Regions from separate parts of the Bacillus capparidis genome, predicted to be linked through region 1. Evidence: riboswitches for the same ligand, from Rfam matches in the RefSeq annotation. Region 1 holds a riboswitch; the other holds the start of a gene.

Region 1 (15,186 bases):
CAAGCGTGAGTGGATCAAAGGGAATTTTGGTAATAGTCATTAAAGTAGAAAAAATTCATATAGTTTTCATCTACTTCAACTGTGTTTTTTAACGGTGGTCACGTCATTAATAAAGGGGGAGAATGCCTCTCTATTAAAGAATACCAAAAGAATTTTGCATCCTAGAATAGTGTTATACCTTTTCCTACTTCTCTAAACCCTAAACCATCAACAAAAATCAACTGATGTATAAAACAAATACCTTACTAGGAGCCACCCTAATGGACATCCAAAAAAAATTGATCGTAAATTCAGAAAAGGGAAATTTGTTAATAGAATTAATACGTTCAATTAGTGAGTGCAAAAGTTTTTATTTTAGTGTCGCATTTATTAATTTTAGTGGCCTTCAGCTTTTGCTTGATCCATTAAAAGAAGCAGGAGAAAAAGGAATCAAAGGGAAGATCATTACGTCTACTTATCTAAATTTCACCGATGCAAAGTCCTTAGAAAAGATAAGAGAGTTTAACAATGTGGAGCTAAAGGTTTTTGTTACAGAAAAGGAGCTCGGTTTTCATACGAAAGCTTATATTTTCGAGTACGAGGAAAGCTATAAGGTGATTATCGGTTCATCCAATATTACACAAAGCGCCCTTAAAAGTAATATTGAATGGAATGTTGAAATCGTTTCTAAAGAAAACGCTGGTTTTATAGAAGAGGTTTTAAAGGAATATCAAATTTTGTGGGACAGTAGCGTCTATGCTGATCAGGATTTTATTGATAGGTATGAAGGTTTTCTTAAGAGTCTCAAAAAATCGCAAATGACCCATCAACTGATCTATGAAAATCGGAAATATATTGTTCCAAATAGAATTCAAAATCGTGCGATTGAGAATTTAGAACGGCTTAGACATTTTGGCGAAAGAAAAGCTCTGGTGATTGCAGCCACTGGTACGGGGAAAACCTATATGTCAGCCTTTGATGTCAAAAGGTTCAAACCAAAAAAACTTCTTTTTATTGTCCATCGCGAAGAAATTTTAAGAAAAGCAAGAGATAATTTTGAAATGCTCCTTCCGAATGAAGGCCTTACTTTCGGGTTGTTGACAGGAAATCAAAAGCAAAAACACGTTGACTATGTATTTGCTACTATTCAAACAGTGTCCAAATGCTTTCATGAATTTAAGAAGGATGAGTTTGATTACATCATTATTGATGAGGCTCATCATGCAACGAGTCCAACCTACCAAGGTGTTTTAAATTACTTCGAGCCACAATTCACTCTTGGGATGACTGCATCGCCAGAAAGAAGCGACAATCATAATGTGTTTGAGCATTTTGATAATAATGTCGCGTTAGAAGTACGATTACATGAGGCTTTAGATGACGAGCTGATCATTCCTTTTCATTATTTTGGCATCACAGATTTTGAAGGCATTGACCTAAGAGGTGTTTCAATTGATGACATAGCTGAAGTTACCAAAAGGTTAAAGGTGAATGAACGTGTTGATTTTATCATTGAGAAGATGAATTTTTATGGGCACGATGGAGAGAAAAGAAAGTGCCTAGGATTTTGTGCAAGTATTGAACATGCGACCTTCATGGCGGCGGAGTTTAATAAAAGGGGCTACCTAAGTATTAGTTTAGATGGCACTGATACAGTTGAGCAACGCGGAAACTATATTCAAAGATTAGAAGATGAAAATGATGAGTTACAATGCATCTTCACAGTAGATATCTTTAATGAAGGCGTAGATATCCCTTCTGTAAATACTGTATTAATGCTCAGACCAACGAACTCTCCAATTGTCTTTATTCAACAATTAGGAAGAGGACTGAGAAAGTACAAGAATAAGAGCTTTTTAACAGTTCTTGATTTTATCGGTAACCATAATAAAGCCTTTCTAATTGCCATCGCGCTAAATGGAAGTAGATATTATGATAAAGAAAGTCTTAAGGTAGCCATTTCAACGGGATTTGCTAATATCCCAGGATGTACACATATTCAAATGGATAAAATATCTCAGGAAAGAATTTTAGAGCAAATTGATAAGGAAAACTTCAATTCCATGAAATATTTAAAGGAAGAGTATTTCGAATTTAAGAAGCTCAATCAAGGATATATTCCATATTTCTTATTAGATTATCTGAAATTCGATGCGGCACCTGATCCTATTAAATTTATTGATCGTGAAAAAACGTATTTACAATTCGTAGCCAAGGTTGAGAAGGATGATCATCTGAAAAACCTGTTACATAATGAAATTTTTGAACAGACATTAAAAGAATTATCAAGCAAGCTGCCATTAAAACGAATACACGAATTTGTTATCATTCGATATCTTTTTGATCACGATGAAATATCTCTTGAAACAGCTACGCTTGAAATTTTAAAAATGGTTAAAGACGTTGATGGGGATAGTGTATTACATGCATTTGAGTGTTTAAATCAGGATTATTATGATAATATCCAGAAAAACAACAAACCGCAATTATTTACGAATAGTAGCGGTATTCTAAAGAAGACTCGAGCCTTTCCGCAATTGCTAGAGAAGAAAGAATATAGAGATTACATCGAAGATATCGTGAATTATGGGATTTTCCGCTATGAAAAAGAATATAAACAGGAATACTATGGTGTTCCGCATTTTAAACTGTACGAACAATATCAAATGACCGACGCTGCATTGCTTTCCAACTACCGAAAAATTCACACAGCCTTTCGAGGTTCAGGGTTGCTAACAAATGGAAATGATTTTTTCCTATTTATCGACTTGCACAAGGAAGAGGATATTAAAGAAAGCATTAATTACAATGATCAATTCCTTGATGAACAAACCTTTCAATGGGAGACGCCAAATAGTACAGCTCAATCATCTGAAAGAGGAAAGAATATAATTCATAATAAACAACGGGGAATTAACCTTCACTTGTTTGTCAGGAAGTACAAGGAAATTGATAAAAAAACGCAGCCATATATTTATATTGGGAAAGGCGATACTGTTCATTATGAAGGAGAAAAGCCAATTACTACCCAAATCAAATTGGAGAACGAAGTCCCGGCAAATTTGTATATCGAATTCACTGAAAAAGTATAGTCTTCTCAATTAAGAAAAGACTATTTTTCCGATATTAATTGTTTTACAGCAGGAACGTCAGCTGGTGCCCACTTTAACGAATCAAGGTTCTCTCTTTTCAACCAAATTAATTTTGAATGTTCACTACGAATCGGCGTTCCTTTGACAATGCTGCATTTAATAGCAATTAGGTTGATAATAAACGTATCATATTCATGGACATTTTCATTCAGTATTTCTTTCGTTTCGATTTGACACTGCAATTCCTCGTTTATTTCTCTTACTAAAGCGGAGAAGATATCTTCATCTGCCTCCACTTTGCCACCAGGAAATTCCCACATGTTTGGAATCTTCATTTCCGGAGATCTTAGTGCACAGAGAATTTCTTCTTGATCATTTTCAATAACAGCTGCAACTACTTTGACTACTTTTTTCAATGTTATCCCTCCATTTGTAATGATAGCATGTTTGAGAGGGTGATTCTTGATTTATTATCTATTCAGTCAAGGCTTTCTCATCGGGCAAAACTGACCGCAGCCTCACACTCCTATACCATTGAAAACAAAGAACAATGATCAATACAAGGTCTACAGCATCTCCCCCATAATACATAATCATTGCACCTTGATCAGCTTGCTCTCTCGAAACACCGCTAGGCGGATAGGCATAGATCATTTTCGAGAGAATGCTGTGGCCGGCTAACGCAATGATTAGGACAACTGCCCTGTACATAAAACTGTGGCGATATGGGTCTGGATCAATCGAGAGAATGGAAGAGGTAAAGACGTATCCCACCAAAAATATATGGATATGAACCAGGATATGGACAAGGGTATTCTGGTTCATTACTGCGTATAACTCAGTCATATATAGAACCCATAGTCCGCCGATATTCAAAACTGTAGCTGTAATGGGATCAGTCAGGATGCCAACGGGTCTGCTTTTTAATAGTTTGGACAGGCGTCTTGCCGCTGTAATTGGAATTGCCCGAAGAATGAGTGTCATAGGGGCAGCTAAAACGAGCAGAAGCGGCGCCAGCATGCCGAGCAATAAATGTCCGATCATATGTGCGGTGAAATCCATATGTGCTTTTTGTACCAACGGGCCAATTACGCTGGCTGCTACGCAGATGATGCCTGTACTCCAAAGCAGGTAGCGGTGCAGCGGCCATTTTTTGTATCGGCGGTTGGATACGATTCTCGCAATAAAATAAAGTACGATTAATAAGAAGAAGGCAACAGCCAGGACTGGCTCAATTAAAGCTTGATCGCTTGAATGAGTGTGATGGACGTGTTCACTGTTCATTATAAGAACCTCTCTTTATCTGCACAGGCCGCTTATTCGAGAGGGAATTGAGGATTGCTCCAATAACGATCATAATAATAGCGGTAACATTCCAAACAATATCGTAAGGAACCACATTTACATAATAGCGGATTTGGTGAAGCCCCATGAGCTTGTGCTGGATGATGCCGTCATAAAGCTGGAACACACCAGCGCCAAGAAACATACCGCCAATCCATCTTTTGCGAAAAAATGATTTCTGCGGCGGAGATCGGCCACCATGAAGAGTGATCCGACCGTTGCAAACCAGCTGAAGGCGTGAAATAATCCATCGGAAACTAGACCAATTGCCGTTGTCGATTTATCGTAGAAATGATGCCAATGCAACAGCTGATGAAAAACCATTTCGTCGAAAAAGGCGATAAGTCCAAGACCAAAGAGAATGCCAGACCAGAGATTGCGTGACTGGTATTTCGGTTCATCTTTCTCATTTGTTTTCCTGGCAGCCATCATATCCTCCCCTTGTCGTTTTTTCTTTTTTCTATATGTATGGTTTCCTCATTTTAGTAGGTGTAAACTGTATCCAACTACGTTTGCATGATTCGATTAAGTAGTGTGAGGAATTCATCCTGCTGCATGTTTCGTTAAAGTTGCTGTATCGGATCAATCCGTTTTGGGTAGTCAACAACAATGATATTTTCTATTATTCCTTTATTGGTTGCTAAAAAATCCTGATGCTCAGGGTGCTTTAAGTAATCACGGCTCGCTTGCAAACTCTCAAAGGTCACTCTCATGCTGACTGTATAGCCATGGATATGCTGCGTTTCTTCGGTTGAGTTGACGCCTGCACTTAGATCAATAATGCCGGGGATTTTGTCTTTAAACTTTAACAGCTGATGGACCAACTCTGACTTTTCCGCAGATGTTAAATCCGATTGAAATTTAAAGATGATGAGATGTTCGTACATGGATGTTTCCACCTTTAGTTCGAGATGCTTGTACTCAGAAACAGAATGAATATAAAACTAGTTTCTTTTCATGGTATTCCCTTTCGTTTTTTTAAATAAACGATATGTTGAATCTATGAAAAAAGGCGAGCAAGCACCAAAGCACTCACTCACCTTCCAATCTAATACACCTTATCTCCATTAAAAATCGAATTCTTCACAATCACATAATCAACATTTCGAATCGCATCCAGCTTATTGCCACCAGCATAAGAAATAGAGGATTGAAGGTCTTGCTCCATTTCTGTCAATACGTCCTGCAGCGATCCTTTATACTCAACATACATTTTCTTTCCTTCTACATTTTTCCGTTCACCTTTTTGAAATTAAGAGGCGGAGCCAAAGTATTCTTTGTAGAGCTTTCCGTCAATCTCGACGGTTTCTCCCGGTGACTCTTCGTAACCGGCAAACAGGGATCCGATCATGACCATCGTCGCTCCGAACCGGATTGATTTTGCGATATCTCCGTGGGTGCGGATGCCGCCGTCGGCGATAATCGGTTTGCTTGCCGCCTTGGCGCACCAGCGCAGAGCCGCCAGTTGCCAGCCGCCGGTACCGAATCCGGTTTTGATTTTTGTGATGCAGACCTTACCAGGCCCAATCCCAACTTTTGTTGCATCCGCTCCTGCGTTTTCCAGTTCTCTTACCGCTTCCGGAGTCCCGGCGTTTCTGGCAATTACGAAGCTGTATTCTTCCTCTTTCACGCCGACACTGATCGAAGCGAATAATCCTTTTTCGTGCATCTCTTTAATGAATACGGTACGTTTTTCCGGTTCAAATCGGTGCATGACATAAAAGTAACCATTTCCGCTAAGGTAATGGCGATTTTTTCATCAATAATTGTTTGCATATTTGCAGGTACGACAGGAAGCTTAAATTTTCGTCCGCCGAAGGTGACTGAAGTGTTTAATTTCGTTCGTCCTTAGGTGCTATACACCATTTATCAAATCAGGTCAAAGGTTTTTGCTTTTTATCATTTTTATCGTCCGAATGAAAGTTAATTAAAAAACAATATTGACACTGAATAAAGAACATGTCATAATCCAAGTAAATTTATATGAATGATAAAAAATATTCTTATCAAGAGCAGGCGGAGGGACTAGCCCGATGAAGCCCGGCAACCGACTCATGAGCACGGTGCTAAATCTTGCAACAGAAATGTTGAGTGATGAGAAGTTGTTTTTTCGAAAACCTCTTCTTATGTGGAAGAGGTTTTTTCATTATACAGGAAATGACTTTCAGTAATGCTGAAATGAAAGGAGGCGTTGGCAATTATGGCAGAAGTAATTGCTGTTTATCAATTGGCTGCTGAGCCAGAAAAGCTGGAAAAGAAAGCGGAGGATATTGCCCTTGGATTAACGGTCGGCTCCTGGACCAACCTTCCTCTGTTAGAGCAGGAGCAATTAAAGAAACATAAAGGCCGTGTGGTCGAAATAAAAGAAATCGGTGAAACATTGCCTTCTGGGAAGAAACTTTCGGAAATACATATTGCGTTTCCAAGTGATAATTTTTCAAATGATTTACCGGCGATTTTAACGACAACCTTCGGGAAATTATCGCTTGATGGTGAAATTAAGCTGCTCGATTTAAAGCTTGATCCGGAGCTTGAAAACGATTTTCCCGGCCCTCGTTTTGGGATAAAAGGGATTCGCGAGAAATTAGGCATCTATGACAGACCGCTCGTAATGAGCATTTTTAAAGGGATCATTGGGCGAAATATGGAGTATTTGCTGGGTCAATTGCGGGAACAGGCCTTGGGCGGGATTGATATTGTGAAGGATGATGAGATCCTGTTTGATAATGACCTGACCCCATTTGAACAACGGATTTCAGAAGGGAAGAAGGTTCTCGACCAGGTGTACGAGGAAACCGGGCATCGGACCTTATATGCTGTCAATTTAACAGGGCGGACTTTTGATTTAAAAGAGAAAGCAAGAAGAGCGAAAGAGCTGGGTGCGGATCTTCTTTTGTTTAATGTTTTCACTTATGGTCTTGATGTGTTGCAAGCCTTGAGGGAAGACGAGGAAATCGCCCTTCCGATTATGGCTCATCCTGCCTTTAGCGGCGCGCTGGCTTCTTCTGAAAAATTTGGCCTTTCCCATCACCTGCTTCTCGGGAAATTGTTAAGACTTGCGGGAGCGGATTTGTCGCTGTTTCCTTCACCATATGGCAGTGTTGCGCTAGAGAAGGATAAGGTCTTGGCGTTAAAGGAGGAGCTAATTAAAGAGTCTACACTATCATCTGTCTTTCCAGTCCCGTCTGCAGGGATTCATCCCGGACTTGTCCCTCTGCTCGTGCAAGATTTCGGCAATGATTGTGTCATTAATGCGGGCGGCGGAGTTCATGGACATCCGCAGGGAGCCAGAGGAGGCGGGAGAGCATTCCGTCAAGCTGTCGACCTCGTTCTATCCGGAAAATCACTGGCCGATGCACCGCCTGATTCCGAGCTTCAAGAGGCGATCAAGCTTTGGGGATGGAAGGAAGAGGTTCAGCGGTGAGTAAGCCCATCATCTTTTGCGACTTTGACGGAACTGTAACGAAGAAAGACAACATTGTAAACATCATGAGGCAATTCGCCCCGCCGGAATGGGAGAAATGGAAGGATGACGTGTTATCTCGGAGCGTGAGCATTCAAGAGGGAGTCGGAAATATGTTTGCACTTCTGCCCTCTTCCTTACAACAGGAGATTACGAGATTTGTTTTAGAGAATGCTGTCATACGTGAAGGCTTTAGCGAGTTTGTCCAGTTTACAAAAGAACAGCGAATTCCTCTCTATATCGTCAGCGGGGGAATGGACTTTTTCGTAAACCCTATGCTTGAAGGCTTTGATTTAATTTCTGGGGTGTTTTGTAATGAAGCGGATTTCAGTGAAGACAAGATAAAGATTCATTGGCCCCACAAGTGTGATGAGAAATGTTCGAATCAAAATTGCGGATGCTGCAAGCCGGCCATTATTCGGAACATATCCAAGGATGATACATATGTGATTGTCATTGGCGATTCGGTTACTGACTTGGAAGCAGCAAAATGCGCGGACACGGTGATTGCGAGAGATTATTTAGCTGAAAAATGCGAAGAACAATCGATTCCTTATCGGGCGTTTGAAACGTTTTATGATTGTATAACTGTTTTAGAAGGCTTGCTGCAAAGAGATCAAAATACTATCGATGAAGTAGGTGAACCAAATGAGTTACGTTTTAACTCGACATCATGAGCTTGCCGAGATCAAGGAGGAGCTGGCAGAACGTGATTGGTTTATGGGGACGAGCGGCAATTTGGCCATCAAAGTCCAGGATGACCCTTTACAATTTCTCGTGACAGCGAGCGGCAAGGATAAACGGAAAAAAACAAAAGAGGATTTTTTGCTTGTCGATCAGAACGGCGATCCTGTTGGCAGCACCAACGTAAAGCCATCGTTTGAAACGCTGCTTCATTGCGAAATATACAAGAAAACTGCTGCCGGCTGCAGTCTTCATGTCCATACGGTGGCCAACAATGTCATTTCTGAGCTGTATGGCGATGAAGGGAAAATTGTTTTCCAAGGACAAGAGCTCATAAAGGCTTTTGGTTATTGGGAAGAGGATGCCGAGTTAACGATTCCGATCATTCACAACTATGCACATATTCCTAGATTAGCAGAAACCCTTTCATCCTTTGTCAACGACGACAAAGGAGCGGTTCTTATTCGAAACCACGGAATTACCGCTTGGGGAAAAGACGGTTTTGAAGCGAAAAAAATCCTCGAAGCATGCGAGTTTTTATTTCAATACCAGGTCACATTGCTGCAAACAAAAGCTGGCCGGGCAATCAAAATATAAGGAGGAAATAACATGACAACGATTCGTATTCAAGAAACAAACGAAGTAATTGAAAACCAAGAGGAAGTCATTGAATTTTTGCAGGAGCAAGGCGTGATTTATGAGGAGTGGGATATCGAAAAGTTACCTGAACGTCTGCAAGAAAAATTTCTATTAGACGAAGATGAAAAGCAAGAAATCATCAATGCATTTGAAGATGAAATCAAAGATATTTCAGCAAGACGAGGATATGAGGCGTGGGATGTGATCTCGCTTGCTGAGCATACTCCGAACCTTGAAGAATTGCTGAAGAATTTCCAGCGTGAGCACCATCATACAGACGATGAAGTCCGCTTTATCGTCAGCGGACACGGAGCTTTCGTTATTCAAGGGAAAAACGGACAATTTTTTGAGGTGCATTTAAACCCAGGAGACCTTATTTCAGTCCCAGTCGGAGTGCGCCACTATTTCACGTTAGCAGAGGATCGTAAAGTCGTTGCTATCCGTATCTTTGTGACAGCAGAAGGCTGGGTGCCTGTATACGAAGCAGAGAATGCTAAGTAAAGAGATACAGGAGGGGAATGCTTTGAAGGATTTTACATCTGCTTATTTTACGATGAATGAACAGGATGCCCTGGAATATATCAAACAAAAGGGCGGTTTCTTTGGGGAGAATGCAGATCTCCATTGCCAGGAAATTGGTGATGGAAACCTGAATTATGTATTTCGAGTCGTGGATCGAAAGAGTGATCAGTCCATTATTTTGAAGCAGGCGGGACCGGTAGCGCGTATTTCCGACCAATTTAAAGTGTCGCCGGATCGAAATCGGATTGAAAGTGACATTTTAACGCTTTACGGAGAGCTTGCTCCTGATTTCGTCCCGGTATTCTATTCCTATGATCCGATCATGAATTGCTGCCTCATGGAGGATTTGTCTGATCATGAAATTTTGCGATCGGCCCTTTTAAACCATAAGAAGTTCCCTTTATTTGCGGAGCATATCACGACGTTCCTAGCAAACACGCTGCTGCTCACGTCAGATGTCGTGCAGGAGCATAAGGCGAAAAAGGAATTAGTCAAAAAGTTCACGAATCCGGAGCTTTGCGAAATAAGCGAGGATTTGGTTTACACTGAACCATTTTACGATTGCGAGCAAAACGATGTATTTGAAGGGACTCGCGAGTTTGTTCGCGAAACGATCTGGAACGACCATCAATTAAAATTTGAAACGGCGAAGCTGAAGTTTGATTTTATGACAAAGGCACAGTCGTTGCTTCATGGTGACCTTCATACAGGATCGATTTTTATTAAAGAAGATTCGACAAAAGTGATTGATCCGGAGTTTGCTTTTTACGGTCCGGCTGGATATGATGTCGGCAATTTGATTGCGAATTTGATATTCGCTTATGTCAATGCAGCTTTTACGATAGAAGACGATAAGGAAAGAGCGGATTATTTAAGCTACTTGGAACAAACGATCAAAGATGTCATTGAACTGTTTCAGGAAAAATTTCTGCAGCTGTGGGATGAAAAAGCGACAGAGCAAACAGCTGTTTTGCCTGGCTTTAAAGAAATTTATTTAGATGCCATCATCGAAGATGCCGTAGCTGTAACAGGGCTTGAGCTGTGCAGAAGAATTATCGGAATCGCTCATGTCAAAGATATGACATCAATTGCCGAGCAGTCAGACCGTGTCACAGCAGAGAAAATTTGCTTAACAGCAGGGAAAGCCTTTATTCTTAAGCGGTCTGAGATTCGAACGGGAAACGATTTTTTCAATCGATTACGTGATAGCGTCCGCCTGTATAAGGAAGGAGTAAGCAGCCATGACAACACCAGTAGCGGCGATTCAATCCGTGCAGCTCGATGATGAACAGAATGCGCTTATTTTATTAGACCAAACACTTTTGCCAAATGAAAAAGTCTTTTTGCAGCTGACCACGGTGGAAGAAATTTGGGACGCCATTTACCGGCTGAAGGTTCGGGGAGCGCCTGCGATTGGAATTGCCGCAGCATATGGAGTTTATTTAGGAACAAAGCAATCAAATGCTGCAACATTTTCTGAATTATCTGCGGATTTTCAAGCAGTAAAGCAATATCTTGCATCTTCGCGTCCAACGGCTGTGAATTTGTTCTGGGCATTAAATCGAATGGAAGAACGGTTAAAAAAAGAAGCGGAAAAAAGCGTACAGGAGATAAAGGATGCGCTAAGGGATGAAGCGGAAAGCATTCGATTGGAAGATGAGAAAATTTGCTACTCAATAGGCGAGCATGCCCTTTCCTTGCTTCAGCCTGGCTGGGGACTTTTAACTCATTGCAATGCGGGAACAATAGCCACGGCTAAGTACGGTACAGCGCTTGCGCCGATTTATTTAGGACAGGAGCAGGGGTATGATTTTCAAGTATTCGCGGATGAAACGAGGCCGCTTCTCCAAGGGGCGCGGCTAACCGCTTGGGAACTGCAGGAGGCTGGTGTCGACGTCACTTTAATTTGTGACAATATGGCCTCGCATGTCATGAAAGAAGGAAAGGTGCAGGCCGTTCTAACCGGATGTGACCGGGTAGCTGCTAATGGCGATACTGCCAATAAAATCGGTACCTCCGGCTTGGCTGTATTGGCAAAGCATTACGGAATTCCGTTTTATATATGCGCTCCATTATCGACGATCGATTTCGAATGTAAAACAGGAGAGGACATCCCCATCGAGCTGCGAAAGCCGGAAGAAATCACGACAACGTGGTACGAAAAGCCGATGGCTCCTGAAAATGTGAAGGCTTATAATCCTGCGTTTGACATTACGGACCATGAGCTGATTACGGGAATCGTCACAGAAAAAGGAATTGCCTATCCTCCGTATCAAGAAAGTTTGGCTTATTTGCGTACGAAGGATTGATAGTGGGAGAATTATACTGGTTAAACAATAGTATTTAATATAAATTAAAGTGGCGAAGCACCTGCTCCGCCGTTTTTTTCGTTAACAGAACTGTTATTTCCGATGGTTATCAATTAACGAAAAAGTTTCTCCATGAATCACACTTCGTACATGGTCCGTTTTAAGAAAGTCATGTGGAAAGCACTTTTGAAGTCCCTAGATCCCAAACCCTCTCCAAACGTCATCGTTTCAAGAGCGAGCCCCGACACTCGTAATCCACTGTTCCCTAATAACTTATATCTCATATTTTATATTGCTGGACAGAACAATCTTATATCGATAATTTTTTCTATCAGATAAAGTATTGCCAAAATCAGGTTTGCTGTGATAGGATAAATTTCAATAAAACATATTATTCACACCTGTTAAGTATGAATTTCAATTTGGTAAGAGCAATTATGAGTGATTAGCTTTGTAAATAATATCAAATGGCCAATTATTCTTGGACCTGAAGCAAACAATCCAATCTAGTGTAAAAAGCGGAAGAATAGGGATATACATGTTTTGGGGTTTCAGAGCACCATCCATGTGTTATCTATTTTAACACTAGAGTCGAGTCGATCCTTGCATTGGAAAAGCATTAGATGGACCTCTTTTATCCACGATGCGTTACAGTGCGGTACCGCGAATAACTAAAAAGACTTCGAAGATCAATGGAGATAGCTGAATATAGAAGTTCCTTTTTTTTATAATAAATTGTTAATTTTTTCTATCTTGGTTAAGTGGTAGGCGTAACAGAGGAAGGTTTAAATATCTTGAAAAAGGGCTAGAAAAGTTTAGGGAGTAGGGGAAGTATAGGTTAAATCATATTTTTTAGATGTGAATAAAGGGTTTTAGAGATATTTTGATTATACTCCACTCAAGTTTTAGATGAACAATTACAAGTTTGGGAAACGGAGATGCTAATGATGCAAAGATTACTAGTAAACAGAGGTATTACCGCATGTATCGTATTACTAGGTTCCTTGTTTTTAGTTTTTTCTATTAATTATTTTTTGCCCAGTGATGTAGTCGATCAGTTGTTAGCTGAAAATGGATCTAATCCAGAAATAGCCGAAAATCTTCGAAAAGAGCTTGGATTAGATTTACCGTTTCATGTGCAATTTTTTAATTATATAACGAACTTGTTTCAAGGCGATTTTGGTCAGTCCATCATAAATGGTGAGCCCGTTATTGAGAAAATTTTTGCTCAACTTCCGGCAACGATCATGTTAACGATAGCAAGTGCTGCCATTGCCATCTTTATAGGAGTTACGTTAGGAGTTTTAGCTGCTATTCATCATAATAGCCTTATTGATTATATGGCGAGAATCGTTGGTTTAGTTGGAATATCAATGCCTACGTTTTGGTCAGGCATTTTATTAATATTGATTTTTTCGATTCAATTAGGATGGTTTCCAGCAATGGGATCAAATGGTTTTAGTACGTTAGTTATGCCTGCTGTAACACTAGGATTAGTAGGGGCTGGTTTTATTGTTCGGATTGTTCGAAACAGTATGCTTGAAGTGATAAATGAATCATTTATTTTAACTCTGCGTTCCAAGGGAATTTCCGAACGGTTAGTGATGTATCGACATGCTTTACGGAATGCACTTATTCCTGCAATTACAATGATTGGAATTATTATTGGAGATTTTTTAGGAGGTGCTGTCGTTATTGAAACGGTATTTGCTAGGCAAGGAATCGGCCGCATTGTCGCAGATGCCATAATGGCGAAAGATTTACCAGTTGTACAAGGTGTGGTTTTCTTTTCAGCAATTATATATGTTTCCATTAACTTGCTTGTAGACATCTCATATTCATTGATTGATCCGAGAATTAGACGTAGCCAGTTAGGAGGTTTCAGCAAATGAGAGAAGCAAATTCAGTACTCGTGAAACAAAAAATGGCTTCTGTACCTCAACGAAAATTTTTTCGTCTTAAATTTTGGGGCTTAGAAAATTTGTTTATCTATTTAGCGGTATCTATTATCGTTTTTTTAACGATTTGTGCCATCGTACCGCAATGGATTGCCCCTTATTCTCCTACTGAAATGTTTTCAGATCAAATATTGCAGTCTCCTTCAGCAAATCATTGGTTTGGAACAGATTATTTTGGAAGAGATGTTTTTAGTGTCGTTGTATATGGCAGCCGCTATTCCATATTAATTGGTTTCTCAGCCGTGTTAGTTGGAGGGATAATTGGCAGTTTAATTGGAGCTATTGCCGGCCATGTTGGAGGAATTGTGAATATGATTTTTATGAGGTTGATTGAAATTTTACAGACGATTCCTGGTTTGTTACTGGCATTAGCATTTGCAGCTGCGCTCGGTGCCAACTTTTTAAACATTGTACTGGCGGTTTCACTTGCTTCGTTACCAAGCTATGCAAGAGTTATATGTGGTCAGATTGTTAGCGTGAAAAATCGGCCATATGTATTAGCATCAAAATCAATTGGTACGTCTAATATTATGATTTTTTTGAACCATGTTTTGCCAAATTCTTATCCTCCTTTGTTAGTAATGGCTTCCAATGGTCTCGGCGTAGCTATTTTAACGGGAGCAGGTTTAAGTTTTCTTGGACTAGGTGTTGTGAGTGAGATCCCAGATTGGGGAGCTTTATTATCTCAAGGCAGAGGTTATTTAGCTGCAGCCTGGTGGATTGCGACTTTTCCTGGTTTAGCTATTTCGATGTTTGTTCTATCGGTGAATATAATTGGTGATCGTCTTCGTGATTATTTTGATCCGAAAAAAAGAATAGCTTAAGGGGGGATATTGTTGAGTACGTTATTAAATGTCCAAGACTTAACAGTAGATTTTAAGACAAAAAAAGGCTTATTAGAAGCCATATCGGATGTCAACTTTACTATAAGACCTGGTGAAACGGTTTGTTTAGTTGGAGAATCAGGAAGTGGGAAATCAGTTACTTCTAAAGCCATTATGAGATTAATTGATTACGAAAATGGAAAGATATCGAATGGCCAAATTTTATTTAATCAAGATGATTTAGTTACAATGTCTAAAAAAAACCTAAATCGAGTACGCGGGAAAAAAATATCTATGGTATTCCAAGAACCGCTAGCGGCTTTTGATCCCGTTTTTACGATCGGGCAACAGCTTACAGAGATAATTCTTCAA
Region 2 (15,186 bases), on a different contig from region 1:
CCCATCAAGCTGACCGCAGCTTTAATCCATTTGTATTGTGTAAGGGCTGCCAGAGTCGTAATCCCGCCCATCGATGTACCTCCGACTCCGATTTTGCCGCTGTCAATTAAGTCTCTCTGCTCAAAATGTTCCTTAATCATTTCAAGCTCTTTAATCTCGTTAACAACAATGGACGGAAAGCGGAGATTTAATTCATTTTTAGAAAGATTTTCTCCTCTTTCGCCATGGTAAAGTGCGTCAGGAAGAACAACACGCACCCCTTTTTCAGCCAGCATATATGCTAAGGAAAGATTCATTTCCTTAAAGCTTGTGAATCCGTGGACGAAAATAACAAGCGGCGCTTTGTTTTGACGCAAATCATTTCTATAAATATGAAGCAATGAAATCGTTGAAATGTTTTCTTTTTCGATAGTGACCATGTTTATTTCAACTCCTTTACGCATATCCATTTACATAAGTCTAACATGTAGACAATAAATATGGGAAAAAGATAAACTATAGTAGGAGATAATATGACTGGGGCAGCTGACGATTGCTTACATTTCCACGACAAAGGAGCTTTTATGAACACTAAACCGTATTTAATCGCTTTAGATTTGGATGGCACATTATTGAAAGATGATAAAACCATTTCGAACGAATCAATTGAAATTGTTCAGCGTTTAAAATCAGAAGGACATCAAGTTTGCATTTCAACAGGAAGACCTTATCGTTCATCTGCGATTTATTATGAACAGCTCAAGCTTGACAGTCCAATCGTTAATTTTAACGGTGCATTTGTCCATCATCCGCAAGACAAATCGTGGGGGAGATTTCATACCTCACTTGATTTGAATGCAGTGAAAGATATTATTGAAATTTCTGAAAAATATCACGTACATAATATTTTAGCTGAAATCATTGACGATGTGTACTTCCATTATCATGATGAACAGTTGATCGATGTGTTCAGCATGGGTGATCCGAAAGTAACGGTAGGCGATTTGAGATCCACTCTTGGCGAGGATGTCACAAGCATATTAATTCATGCGAAAGAAGAGGATGTCCCAAGGATCAGAAGTTATTTATCGGATGTACACGCAGAGGTCGTCGATCATCGTAGATGGGCTGCACCTTTTCATGTCATTGAAATCATTAAAAAAGGAATCAATAAGGCAGTAGGTCTTGAGAAAATCAGCAAATATTACGGAATTCCTAAAGATCGCATCATCGCTTTCGGCGACGAAGACAATGACACAGAGATGATACAATTTGCAGGCCATGGTGTTGCTATGGGAAATGCTATTCCTCTGATAAAAGAGACAGCCAATCACATCACTAAGACAAATGAAGAAAATGGCATTGCCGAATTTTTAAAAGATTTCTTTTCGTAATATTATTTTTTCCCATTACTAATTCTGATTATCCAAAGACATACTAGTATTGGCGACAGGCTCGCCAATACGTTTTTTTGGGGGCAATATTGATGGGTAAACGCAACAAATCAAAGCGTTTTGTTCAGCAAGGTAAAGATGCTGTAAGCCTTCATGATGCAAGGTTTCCCTACCGTTCAACTTTGGAGGAATCCATTCGAGATCAAGAATCCACAATTAGGGGGACTTAAATCGTGCGAAATGAATTATTTGATCAGGCAAAAGATTTTGTTCTTCATGCCGACCAAACAGCTTCAGGAAAAACCTCTGGTGATCTGACACATGCGATTTCTGCAGCAAAAAATGCCGTTTCTTCTGCATTTGCCAATTCGACAGACGCTGAAAGGGCTCAGCTGCGCAAGATGCAAAACCATCTGGATAGGTTATCGTAACCCAAGACAAAAAACCCCTTTTCCTATTTATTAGGAAAAGGGGTTTCCCCTAAGAGCTGAAGCTTGTACTTGCCTTCAATGTATTCACAGATTCTGATTTCCCTAAAAACGTAACTGTAGCCTTGTACTCACCAGGCTCTAAATTTTCTGTTTTCCATACATCGGTAAACTCATAAACCTCGCTTGGTTTTAAAACGATCGATTGAAATGCTTGTGTGAACATTTTGTCCTTGGAATACCGGTATTTCTGTTCTCCTTTTTCATCGTACACGACAAGCTCAAATCGCTGCCCGGTGTTAAATGTAAATTCAACATCCTCATTCCTGTTATTCTTTAGAGCCATAATAAATTCTACTTCACCGTTTTTCGGTACTGCTTCAATCGACAATGCCAGATCATTTTGTTCCACTTCACCTGATACCTCCTTGTCAGATTGGGGAGTTTCCTTTTGATCACAAGCTCCAAGCAGTAACATTGAAAAGACTAGTACAGCAAACCATTTCATCGCATGACCCCCTGATTAATCCTTGTTAAACAGTCCCAATACCCCTGTCGTTTGAACGATGTTAGTGAAAGCTTCAGGATCGATCTCGTTAATTATTTTCTCCAAATAATAGAGCTCGTATCTTGTGATTACTATTATCATCATATCTTTTTCTTCGTTTGTAAATGCCCCTTTTGCAGGTACGTTCGTAATTCCACGCTTCATACGGCTATAAATTGCTTTTGTAAGCAAATCTGCTTTTTTTGTGACGATCATGACGGTCAGCTTTTCATGTCTTGTATGGATAGAATCGATTACCCGTGTCGTTACGTAAAGCGTGACTAATGTATATAATGCTTTTTCTGCCCCATTTAATGCACCAGCCATCAAAATAATGATTGCATTTAGGATAAAGAAATAGGTTCCAACGGGCTTGTCCTTCCATTTGGCAAGAATCATCGCCACGATATCAAGACCTCCTGTTGAGGCTCCGTATTTCAAGGTCATTCCAATCCCAATCGCGGAAATCACTCCTCCGAATACGGCATTTAACAAAATATCTTCGGAAAATCTCGTCTCAGGAAGAATCGTCAAAAATACTGAAGTAAGCGCAACACTCAAAATACTATTGAGAGTGAATGATTTCCCTACTTTCAGCCAACCTAATATACCGACGGGGATATTTAATAGAAAGAGCAGGATCCCGGTTGATATATATATCGGCGAGTGTGCGTCAAGTACTCCTGACAACAGCTGGGCCACACCTGTAAAGCCGCTCGCATACACATTAGCAGGGATTAAAAAAAGGTTAAGTCCAATTGCGTTTAATAGTGCTCCTATACATACGATGACGAATTTTTTTATTTCCTCTTTCATTTGTTTCCTCCAAAAAAATTATTCCTATATGTTAGGTTTACCCTTCTTACATAGGTTTGAATACGAAAAGTAAAAAAGTGTGATATAGTTACAATGAATGAATGCTCATTTATGTTATAGAAAGAAGGGATCCATTCACATGACGATTCGACTGCTTGCTGACAGCGGAGCTGATCTGCCAAAAAGTTACTATGATGAAAATAACATTACATTTATTCCATTAAGAGTCAACCTTGATGAAAATGAATATGACGATTTAATCACAATTCGGCCTGGCGAGATTTACGAAGCGATGAGAAACGGAAAATCCCCCAAAACCTCTCAGGCATCTCCAAATTTTCTGAAGGAAACCTTTACAGAACTCGCGAAAACCGCGGAACCCTCAATATATATCGCATTTTCTTCCGGACTCTCTGGTACATACGACACGGCGGTTATGATGAAAAATGAAGTCTTAGAAGAATATCCTGATTTCGATCTGAAGATTATTGACTCAAAAGGCGCCTCATTAGGCTGTGGATTAGCCGTTATGTATGCTCAGGAGCTTATTAGCACCGGAAATACAATACAGGAAGTTGAAGAGTCTGTAAAGAACTATTGTGAAAGTCTTCAATATATTTTTACAGTTGACGATTTAACCTATTTAGCAAGAGGCGGACGTATAAGCAAAACTTCAGCCTTTGTCGGTGGCCTGCTTAGCATTAAGCCACTTTTGCACATGAAGGATGGAAAGCTTGTTCCGTTAGAAAAAATCAGGGGACGAAAAAAATTAGTAAAACGCATGATTGAACTGATAGAAGCAAGAGGCGTAAATTTAAGCGAACAAAGAATCGGAATCAGCCACGGCGACGACATTGAGCTGGCAAATGAGGTGAAAGAGCTGATCGAAGAAGCTTTTCAACCTAAAGAGATCGTCATTAGTATGATTGGTGCCGCAATCGGAGCCCACTCAGGTCCCGGTACGCTTGCCATATTTTTTGCAGGAAAAGAATAGACAGAAAGTCTTCTTCTGCCTTACATGTGAAATAGAAGAAGCCGGCTTAGATTAATGAGCCGGCTTTTTTAGTTGAGATATAAAATTATCTCTTTCATGTTTACTTTGATGTACTTTTGTCGTTTCTTTAGATTTTAATTTGTGCGATCTCTCCAGGTTATTAGCGCTGCAGTTTTTTCTAGAAAAAGACGAAGAAACTTAGCATCCAGCCTGTATTCTTCTTATTATTTTTCTTTTGTTATTTCGTAAGTCCAGCTTCCCTCTTGACGCACTTTACCCTGCTTCATCAAATGACCTAACGCACGTTTGAAAGCACCTTTGCTCATCTGAAATCGTTCTTTGATATCTTCCGGGTCACTTTTATCTGAAAAAGGCATAGCTCCATTTCTCGTTCTCAAATAGGAAATGATTTGTTCTGCATCAGTGCTCATCGAATCCTGTTTCCTCGGCAGCAGAGATAAGTTGACAGAGCTATCGTCCTTAATCGCAATCACACGCGCCTTAAGCTGTTCGCCAAGCCTTGGCTCTTCCTTGCGTTGGGATGGATGGATAAATCCCCTGATTCCCTCTTCAGAAATGACAAAAGATCCTGAAGCGATTAATCGATAAACCGTGCCCGTTAATTCTTTATTCATCAGGCTTTGATCAGCTGGTTGAAACAGCTCCTTTATGACATCTTCAGGAGCAGGCTTTGCGAACATGCGTCCATATTTTGTTACTTTCATCATGCAATACAGCTTATCGCCTGCTTTTGGCCAAATGCTTTCAAAAGGCGGCAAATGCTCTGTCGCTACTAACGCATCCTTTGACAGGCCGACATCGACATAGACTCCTCTGCCTGAAACTACGTCGACAACCTCGACCCAATCGTAAACCTCTTCCGTTATTTTCGGCATTTTCATTGTTGCAGCCAATCGTTCCTCATGATCAACATAAAGATACACAAGTACCTCTTCACGATCGGAAATATCCTCTATGATCTCGCTGTTATGAAGCAGGATAGTCGATTCTCCATCAGTCAAAAAATATCCGTAATCTGCTTTTTTCTCTATTTCTAAAGTAACCTTTAAACCGGGTTTCATTTGTTTCTTCCTTTCTGTTTCCTGTATCATCTTATATTATCTCCAGCTACGTTGGAAGTTTGTACTTTATTCTACTATAATCAATTCATAAGATAAATGACGAGGAGGCCGAAAATGGCAAAAGAGAGTTCATTTGATATCGTATCAAAGGTAAACTTACCTGATGTCCAAAATGCAATCGGAAATGCGATGAAGGAAGTAGCCAACCGATATGATTTTAAAGGAAGCAAAAGTGACATTACACTTGAAAAGGACGAGCTAGTGTTGGTTTCAGATGATGAATTTAAAATGGATCAGCTGAAGGATGTATTGGTGAACAAGCTGATCAAGCAGAATGTGCCGACCAAAAATATTCAATATTCGAAAAGCGAAAAAGCCGCAGGGGGCACGGTCAGGCAACGTGGAAAACTTGTTCAAGGGATCGACAGCGAGCAAGCGAAAAAAATTAATAACCTGATTAAAAATTCCGGAATCAAAGTAAAATCCCAGATTCAAGGCGATCAGCTCCGCGTCATAGGTAAAAACAAAGACGATCTTCAGCAAATTATCTCTTTAATCAAGGGAGCAGACCTACCTATTGATGTCCAATTTATTAATTACCGATAAATTACTAGTTGATTATTTCGTTCACTTCATGTAAATTGAAAATACTATTATTTTTCATATCATTCATACAACTTATCATGAGAAGCGGAGGGACTGGCCCTGTGAAGCTTCAGCAACCGGTGCAATGATTCAATTCATTCATGACCAAGGTGCTAAATCCAGCAAGCGTACTTGCTTGAAAGATAAGGAGACAGCGGAAACGAACAAAAGTCTTCTTCAAACAGAAGACTTTTTTTATTTATAGTTCGTACTTGAGGAGGAAATTATGGGACTGATCGAAGATTTGCAAAAGAAAATTTTAATCGCCGATGGTGCGATGGGAACACTTCTTTATTCTTATGGAATTGACCGGTGTTTCGAAGAATTAAACATTTCTCAGCCTGAAGCAGTTCGCGGCGTTCACCAAGCGTATGTTAATGCCGGAGCTGATATTATTCAAACAAATACGTACGGAGCAAATCATATAAAGCTATCCAGATATGGTCTAGAAGACGATATTAAAAAAATCAATGCAGCTGCTGTTCAGCTCGCAAAGGCAGCTGCAGAGCAAGCATATGTGCTCGGTACTATCGGCGGTATCCGCACTTTTAATAAAAGTGCCCATACGCTCGAAGAAATCAAACGAAGCTTTCGTGAACAGCTCTACCTTCTGCTTCACGAAGAGCCTGATGGGTTACTATTAGAAACGTATTACGACCTGGAAGAAGCACAGGAAGTATTAAAGATCGCCAGAAAGGAAACGGACCTTCCGATCATTGTCAATGTGAGCATGCATGAACAAGGTGTTCTTCAAGACGGTACATCATTAGCCGATGCCCTTGCTTCACTGGAAGGTTTAGGAGCCGATTCAGTGGGTATGAACTGCAGTCTCGGACCTTATCACATGATTCAATCCCTTGAGGAGGTCCCACTGCCAAAGCATTCATATCTGGCTGTTTATCCGAATAGCAGCTTACCGGCATTAGAGGAAGGACGCTTGGTCTATGAAACAGATACGGATTATTTCGGCGAAAGTGCGCTAAAATTTCGAAATCAAGGAGCGCGAATTATCGGCGGCTGCTGCGGTACGACTCCTGCACACATCAAAGCAATGTCAGAAGCCGTCAAGCAATTGCATCCAGTTACCGAAAAAAGCGTCAAGGTCAAAAAAACGGATCCCGTCCATGTTCAGGATATCCGCGAGGAGCCTTCCTTGGACGAACTTGCAAAGCAAAAGCGGACAATTATCGTGGAACTTGACCCTCCTAAAAAACTTAATTTTGAAAAATTTCTGCATGCGGCTTCTGAGCTTCAAGCCGCCGGAATTGATGCACTTACGTTGGCTGATAACTCGCTAGCGACTCCGAGAATCAGCAATGTTGCCTGCGGGGCGCTATTAAAGCAGAAGCTTGACATGAGATCGCTAGTTCATATCACTTGCCGAGACAGAAATTTGATCGGACTTCAGTCCCATTTAATGGGTCTTGATACGTTAGGTCTTCAAGACATCCTGGCCATCACAGGAGACCCATCAAAAATAGGTGATTTTCCAGGAGCGACCTCGGTATATGATCTGACTTCCTTTGATTTAATAAGACTGATTAAGCAATTTAATGAGGGAGTATCCTATTCGGGTAAGCCTTTAGGGAAAAAGACAAACTTTTCTGTTGCAGGTGCGTTTAATCCGAATGTCCGCCATATTGATAAAGCAGTTAAACGATTGGAGAAAAAAATTGAATGCGGAGCTGATTATTTTATTTCACAGCCCGTTTATTCCGAAGAGCAGCTATACAAAATCTATGAAGAAACGAAGCATTTGACAACGCCGATTTACATTGGCATCATGCCGCTGACCAGCAGCAGAAATGCTGAATTTATTCATAATGAGATCCCGGGGATTAAACTTTCCGACGAAATCAGAGAGGCCATGGCGTTTGCCGGAGAAGATAAGCAAAAACAGGCAGAGGAAGGACTTTCTATTGCAAAATCCCTTTTAGATACAGCATGTGAGTTATTTAACGGAATCTATTTAATTACTCCCTTTTTACGGAGCGATCTAACGTCAGAATTAACGACTTATATACACCAGAAGAAAAAGGAGATACATCATGTCCACGACCATCAATGATCAGCTAAAAAAGAGAATTCTCATTCTAGACGGTGCCATGGGTACAATGATTCAAGATGCCAACCTTTCTCCAGATGATTTTGGCGGAGAAGAATACGAGGGCTGTAATGAATATTTAACAATCACTGCGCCCCACGTTATCAGGTCTATTCATGAAGATTATTTAGCAGCTGGCGCTGACTTGATTGAAACAAATACATTCGGGGCAACGAAGCTTGTATTAGATGAATATGAGCTCGGACATTTAGCATTTGATATTAACGTAAAAGCAGCTGAGTCGGCAAAAGAAGCTGTACAGAAATTCTCAACTGCCGACTGGCCTCGTTTTGTTGTAGGTGCTATGGGCCCTACGACTAAAACACTGTCAGTTACCGGGGGTACAACGTTTGACGAGTTGGTTGCCAACTATGAAGAGCAAGCAAGAGGCTTGATAATCGGCGGCTCTGACCTTCTTTTGCTGGAAACAAGCCAGGACATGCTGAATGTGAAAGCTGGGTTTATCGGTATTCAGGAAGCCTTTGCGAATACAGGCAAGCAATTGCCTTTAATGGTATCCGGCACGATAGAACCGATGGGTACCACTCTGGCAGGACAAGATATTGAAGCATTCTACATTTCCCTTCAGCACATGAAGCCGATCAGTGTCGGATTAAATTGTGCAACGGGACCGGAGTTTATGACCGATCATCTCCGGACGCTTTCTTCCTTTTCGTCATCCTACGTCAGCTGTTATCCGAATGCCGGACTGCCTGATGAAGAAGGGCATTATCATGAATCCCCTTCCTCTCTTGCGAAGAAAATTAAAGCCTTTGCCGAGCAAGGCTGGCTGAATATTATCGGCGGCTGCTGCGGAACGACGCCGGCACATATCGAGGCGCTGCGCGAAGCAGTTTCCGCTATTCCTCCTAGAGAGATCCCGAAAGACAAGCTTCCTCATTCGGTTTCCGGAATTGATGGACTGTTTTACGAAGAAAGCATGCGCCCTCTCTTTGTAGGAGAACGGACAAATGTCATCGGCTCCAGAAAATTCAAGCGACTCATTTCTGAACAAAAGTTTGAAGAAGCTTCAGAAATCGCAAGAGCGCAAATTAAAAACGGTGCCCATGTCGTGGATGTCTGCTTGGCAGATCCCGACCGTGATGAAGCTGAGGATATGGAAAACTTTATAAAAGAAGCGATGAAAAAAGTTAAAGCTCCTTTTGTCATTGATTCAACAGATGAAGCTGTGATTGAGGTAGCCTTGAAATATACGCAAGGAAAAGCAATTATTAATTCTATTAACTTAGAAGACGGTGAAGAACGGTTTGAAGAGGTATTGCCACTAGTCAAAAAATATGGTGGAGCTCTTGTTGTAGGGACGATAGATGAGGAAGGCATGGCCGTCACAGCTGAGAAGAAGCTGGAAATCGCGATTCGCTCGCATGAACTGCTCACAAAAAAATACGGCATTCCGTCCACTGACATTATTTTTGATCCGCTCGTCTTCCCGGTCGGAACTGGAGATGAGCAGTACATCGGCTCTGCGAGTGAAACCGTCAATGGCATTCGTTTAATTAAAGAAAAGCTTCCCGATTGCTTGACTATTCTTGGCGTCAGCAACGTCTCATTCGGTCTTCCGCCAGTAGGAAGAGAAATCTTAAACGCGGTTTATTTGTACCACTGTACGCAAGCGGGACTTGACTATGCCATTGTTAATACCGAAAAGCTTGAACGATTTGCCTCCATACCAAAAGAAGAGGTTGAAATGGCGGAAAAGCTATTGTTCCAGACGGATGACAAAACCCTTGCCACTTTCACAGAGTTTTATCGAGGCAAAAAGAAGGCTGACAAAAAGCCAAAGCAGTCACTATCTCTTGAGGATCGTTTGGCCGAATACGTCATTGAAGGGACAAAAGAAGGGCTGATCCCGGATTTGGAGGAGGCGTTAACAAAATACAGCACTCCTCTTGAAATTATCAATGGACCTTTGATGACCGGCATGGCAGAGGTTGGGCGTCTCTTTAACAATAATGAATTGATCGTCGCCGAGGTTCTGCAATCAGCTGAAGTGATGAAAGCGTCTGTCTCTTTTTTGGAAAACTACATGGAGAAAAAAGACGAGAGCGGAAAGGGCAAGATTATTCTTGCGACCGTCAAAGGCGATGTTCATGACATTGGCAAAAACCTAGTAGATATCATCCTAAGCAATAACGGCTATAAGGTTGTAGATCTTGGCATTAAGGTGACTCCGCAAGATTTAATCGCAGCTGTCCGCAAAGAAAATCCCGATATCATCGGGCTATCCGGGCTGCTTGTCAAATCCGCCCAGCAAATGGTCATTACGGCACAGGATCTCCATGAGGCTGATATTTCTCTGCCGATTATGGTAGGAGGTGCAGCCTTATCAAGGAAATTTACGAAAATGAAAATCTCTCCTGCTTATACTGGACCAGTTCTTTATGCAAAGGATGCGATGGACGGACTGGCCTTGGCCAATGATCTCCGAACAGACTTAGACCGATTTATCGAGGAGAAACGCCAGCAGGAAACGCCGGCAGAAACCGTTCAAGAGAAAAAACAATCAGAAACAGCAGTGAAGCTTCTTGAGAAGAGAGCCGTTATATCTGAAGCTCCTGTCTTTGTTCCGGAAGATTGCAAACGGCATTATTTAAAAAACATCGACCTTGCCAGTATCGTTCCGTATGTCAATGAACAAATGCTGATCGGCCATCACTTAGGATTAAAAGGAAAAGTGAAGAGGCTTTTGGCTGAGAGAGATCCAAAAGCGATGCAGCTAAAAGAAATCATTGATGAGCTTCTGCAGGAGGGGAAAGAGAAAAAATGGTTTGATCCTGAAGTTGTCTATCAATTCTTTCCAGCATATAGTGAAGGGAATGATCTTCATATCCTCGACCCTGGGAATCAACAGGATATTCTTGAAACGTTCCATTTCCCGAGACAAGAGAAGCTTCCGTTCCGTTGCATTTCCGATTATGTGCATACAAAGGATAAGATTGACTACGTGTCATTTTTCACGGTAACAGCCGGACGCCATATTAGAGAAATTGCTAATCAGTTTAAAACACAGGGAGACTATTTAAAAAGCCATGTCGTTCAAGCGCTCGCTCTAGAGCTTGCAGAAGGCTTGGCGGAGCGGACGCATCAAATCATCCGTGACCGCTGGGGCTTCCCTGATTCTCCGGATTTCACAATGGAAGAAAGATTCCAGGCGAAATATCAGGGACAACGGTATTCCTTCGGGTACCCTGCCTGTCCGGATCTTGAAGATCAGGCGAAGCTCTTCCGCCTCATTCAGCCGGAAGGAATCGGCGTTCAATTAACAGAAGGGTTTATGATGGAACCTGAGGCCTCTGTGTCGGCAATAGTAGTTTCTCACCCCGAAGCGCGTTACTTCAATGTACATTAAATACCAAAAGCTGCCCATCAAGTGATGCGACAGCTTTTTTCTATATTACGATTATATGCGTTCAATACGCGCGGCAGCAAATTGATTCCAACGAGCGGAAATCGCCTGTAACGCATTGTCTTTATCCTGATAAGCACCAATTTGAGTTCCATCAATGATCACGCGGTATATGTTACTGCTAGCTTTTTTTTTCAGACTAAAGCTTTTTGCCAATCCGTTTACGTGCCCTCTTGCGACTCGTGTAATCCATGCCGGGTCTTTCATTTTATTCGCATCCGATTCGTCCGAAATAAATCCGTTTTCGGTTAAAATCGCTGGCATTGTTGTTTCACGAAGTACATGGAAATCTGCTTTTTTCCGTCCGCGATCTCTTAGTTCATTTTGCTTCAACACTTCTTCATGAATGATTCGTTGATAGCCAGCTGTAGCAGATTGATCGGAAAGACTAGTGTGAATATAATCTTCATATCCTTCTGCAGATCCATTAAAAGAATTTACGTGGATAGATAAATAAAAATCCGCTCCCCACAGATTGGCTGAATTGGTTCTTGCTGTCAAAGAAACCGTCTGATCGCCTGTCCGACTTAAGCGTATATCTACCCCTTCATATTCAATTCGCAATATCTCAGCAATCTTTTGCGCTATTGAAAGATTCACATGTTTCTCAAGCAAGCCATTTCCAGAAGCTCCACTATCTGTACCTCCGTGGCCAGGGTCAATAAATAGCTTCACTAGATATGCCTCCTCTTACTTGATTTAGATGGTTGTCCTATTTAACTATGACTTAATCTTTTACCATCACTACTAATCTATGAATTTGATCAGATTTTGTTCTGGCATTCCCCTAGTGTATTTAAGCATTTTTTAAGTCTTTTGACCGTTTTTTAATGACAAGGTGTAAAGACATGTGTAAACTTAATTAGCGTAAGATGATGAAGAAACAGAGGTGGCTTATTTGAAGAACAAACAAATTTCAGAGAGGAAGCTTCTCGGCATTGCCGGAATGGGCTGGATGTTTGACGCAATAGACGTTGGCATCCTGTCGTTTATCATAGCAGCATTGCACAGTGAGTGGAATTTAAACCCTCAGGAGATGAGCTGGATCGGCAGTATCAATTCAATAGGAATGGCCGTAGGCGCTTTCGTTTTCGGTATCCTTGCTGATCGGATCGGAAGGAAACACGTCTTTATTATAACTCTTTTATTTTTCTCGATTGGCAGTGGATTGTCTGCACTAACGACGACTCTTAGCGCATTTTTAATTTTGCGCTTCTTTATCGGAATGGGCCTTGGCGGAGAGCTCCCAGTGGCTTCGACGCTCGTATCGGAGTCAGTGGCACCTGAAAAACGAGGCAGAATTGTCGTTTTGCTTGAAAGCTTTTGGGCAGTTGGCTGGCTTATTGCCGCCTTGATTTCGTATTTTGTGATCCCTTCGTTTGGATGGCAAACAGCTCTTATTTTAACGGCCATTCCTGCACTTTACGCCATATATTTACGAATCGGCCTGCCGGATTCACCGAAGTACGAAACACTTGATGTGAAAAAGAAAAACGGTTGGATGAAAAATATTTCATTACTATGGTCAAAACAATATAAGCGCTCAACAACCATGCTATGGATCGTCTGGTTCTGCGTCGTCTTTTCCTATTACGGAATATTCCTATGGCTGCCAAGTGTCATGGTTATGAAAGGCTTCAGCATGATTCAAAGCTTTGAATATGTCCTTATCATGACGCTTGCCCAGCTCCCAGGTTATTTTTCTGCAGCGTGGCTCATTGAGAAAGCTGGAAGGAAAGCCGTTCTCATGATCTATCTAATAGGAACGGCCATCAGCGCATTTTTCTTCGGAAATGCCGAGTCTCTTCCAATGCTTCTTACATTCGGGATGCTTCTTTCCTTTTTTAACCTCGGTGCCTGGGGAGTTTTATACGCCTATACACCAGAGCAATACCCGACAGCCGTCAGAGGCTCCGGTGCAGGGCTGGCAGCATCCATCGGCCGTGTCGGCGGCATCCTCGGTCCGCTGTTAGTCGGATATATGGTCACACAAGGAACATCGATCGCGATTATTTTCACTATTTTCTGCGGGTCAGTCTTTCTCGCCGTGTTAGCGGTCTTCTTTTTAGGAACGGAAACAAAGCAAAAAGAAATTTTTTAAACCCTTTGCCAAGCAGGAAAACTGATTTTCCGCTTGGCATTTTTTATCCTTTTGTTCCACCAGCGGTTAAACCGGAAATGAGATACCTTTGCAAAAACAGAAAAACCAAGGCAATCGGGATGGCAATTAGGATACTGCCGGCTGCGAATCTAGTGAAATTATTAGCAAATTGATTATTAATAAAGGAGAAAAGACCTATGGCAAGAGTAAAGTTTTCTGGTGATCTAATAATAATTGAAGGCAGCAGAAAATCTGTAAACGGCGCCATAAAATTAAACAAAGCCACAACTGCCAAAATCGGCTTTGCCAGCGGCAGCATGATTTTGAAAAAGACAGCAAAATGCCCTGCACCGTCGATTCTGGCCGCATCATCAAGCTCCCTGCCAATCGTATCAAAATAGCCTTTGACCAGCCATGCATTAAAAGGGATCTGCCCGCCGATATAAATGAGAATGAGCCCCGCCAGTGTATCGAGAAGCCCGAGCATATTCAACAGCACATAAATCGCGACCATTGCCATTAAAGAAGGGAACATTTGCAGCAGTAAAAAGGTATACAATCCATATCTTCTGCCGACAAACTTATACCGAGAAAAAGCATACGCAATCAGAGCAGTCAAAAGAACCGAGATACCTGAATTGATGACGGCGACAATGAAACTGTTTTTGTACCAAAGCAAATAGTCACTTTCTGCAGAAGTAAAAAGCCACTTATAATGGGTAAATGACCAGTTTTCCGGTATCAAGGCGGCAGTATACAGACTGTTTCCTGAATTTAATGACAGCCCTATCGTCCAAACAAGAGGGTATCCAATCAAAATAAACATAATAAAAATAAACAAATACATGAATGTCACTTCGATTTTTGATTTCGTTTTCGCAGACATTACAGAGTCCCCTCCTCTTTAAAGGATCTCGTTCGTCTGAATTGAAAAAATGCGGCTGCAGACACGAAAAGCCCAATCAGTATAGATATGACTGCTGCCATATTGTAGTTATTCGTTTGAAAGGTCAGTTTATAAACCCAGGAGATTAATATATCCGTCCCTCCCGCATTTTGTCCTCTGACAGTTGGTCCTCCTTCATTAAACAAATAGATTATATTAAAATTGTTAAAATTCCCTGCATATTGCATGATCAGCAAAGGAGCAGTCGCATAGAGGAGATGAGGGAGCGTAATCATGCGAAACTTCTGCCATTTGCTTCCGCCATCTACATCAGCAGCCTCATACCAATCCTTTGAAATGCTTTGGAGAACTCCTGTAAACAAAGCAAAAACAAACGGAAAGCCAAGCCAAGTTTGAATGAGAATCAATGCAACTTTCGACCAAAACGGATCTGACAGCCATGGAATCGCTAAGTGAAAATAGGAAAGAAGATCACGATTGATTGTACCAAATTCATCATTGAACATTGCTGCAAAAATTAAGATCGTTACAAAAGCAGGAACTGCCCATGGAAGGATGAGCATCGTCCGAATGGCTCGTTTGAATTTAATCCGGGGATCGTTAACAATTACCGCCAGCAGCAAGCCGATCCCAATTTGCAGAGATGTTGCAAGAAATGTCCAGATGAGTGTCCATGAAAGGACGCTGAAAAAAGTATCCTGCCATATCGGAACTGTAACTAAATCGATAAAATTCGCAAACCCTACCCAATCTAGAAGATTT

The links. A riboswitch is a leader RNA that binds a small molecule or an ion and turns the genes downstream of it on or off. The one in region 1 is predicted to bind S-adenosylmethionine.
Region 2: another riboswitch for S-adenosylmethionine. It lies ahead of JOC74_RS00405 (bifunctional homocysteine S-methyltransferase/methylenetetrahydrofolate reductase); the one in region 1 lies ahead of JOC74_RS12675 (2,3-diketo-5-methylthiopentyl-1-phosphate enolase).

What each region holds. Positions count from the first base shown of each region.
Region 1 is NZ_JAFDST010000002.1:1,106,544-1,121,729, reverse strand. Features, by position in the region: gene JOC74_RS12705 (DEAD/DEAH box helicase) at 225-3,071, shown strand; gene JOC74_RS12700 ((deoxy)nucleoside triphosphate pyrophosphohydrolase) at 3,092-3,487, opposite strand; gene JOC74_RS12695 (cytochrome c oxidase assembly protein) at 3,546-4,355, opposite strand; partial or broken gene JOC74_RS12690 (DUF2243 domain-containing protein) at 4,345-4,847, opposite strand; gene JOC74_RS12685 (Dabb family protein) at 4,979-5,302, opposite strand; partial or broken gene JOC74_RS12680 (GMP reductase) at 5,464-6,260, opposite strand; SAM riboswitch class I at 6,416-6,516, shown strand; gene JOC74_RS12675 (2,3-diketo-5-methylthiopentyl-1-phosphate enolase) at 6,616-7,839, shown strand; gene JOC74_RS12670 (2-hydroxy-3-keto-5-methylthiopentenyl-1-phosphate phosphatase) at 7,836-8,555, shown strand; gene JOC74_RS12665 (methylthioribulose 1-phosphate dehydratase) at 8,527-9,159, shown strand; gene mtnD (acireductone dioxygenase) at 9,172-9,702, shown strand; gene mtnK (S-methyl-5-thioribose kinase) at 9,725-11,008, shown strand; gene mtnA (S-methyl-5-thioribose-1-phosphate isomerase) at 10,965-12,032, shown strand; gene JOC74_RS12645 (ABC transporter permease) at 12,980-13,924, shown strand; gene JOC74_RS12640 (ABC transporter permease) at 13,921-14,814, shown strand; gene JOC74_RS12635 (ABC transporter ATP-binding protein) at 14,827-15,186, shown strand, end outside.
Region 2 is NZ_JAFDST010000001.1:74,892-90,077, reverse strand. Features, by position in the region: gene JOC74_RS00450 (alpha/beta fold hydrolase) at 1-419, opposite strand, end outside; gene JOC74_RS00445 (Cof-type HAD-IIB family hydrolase) at 564-1,373, shown strand; gene JOC74_RS00440 (hypothetical protein) at 1,466-1,603, shown strand; gene JOC74_RS00435 (DUF3813 domain-containing protein) at 1,607-1,804, shown strand; gene JOC74_RS00430 (BsuPI-related putative proteinase inhibitor) at 1,854-2,309, opposite strand; gene JOC74_RS00425 (YitT family protein) at 2,325-3,164, opposite strand; gene JOC74_RS00420 (DegV family protein) at 3,304-4,158, shown strand; gene JOC74_RS00415 (CvfB family protein) at 4,383-5,240, opposite strand; gene JOC74_RS00410 (YajQ family cyclic di-GMP-binding protein) at 5,355-5,846, shown strand; SAM riboswitch class I at 5,916-6,035, shown strand; gene JOC74_RS00405 (bifunctional homocysteine S-methyltransferase/methylenetetrahydrofolate reductase) at 6,112-7,953, shown strand; gene metH (methionine synthase) at 7,934-11,359, shown strand; gene JOC74_RS00395 (N-acetylmuramoyl-L-alanine amidase family protein) at 11,411-12,091, opposite strand; gene JOC74_RS00390 (niacin permease NiaP) at 12,363-13,517, shown strand; gene JOC74_RS00385 (sugar ABC transporter permease) at 13,561-14,403, opposite strand; gene JOC74_RS00380 (sugar ABC transporter permease) at 14,403-15,186, opposite strand, start outside.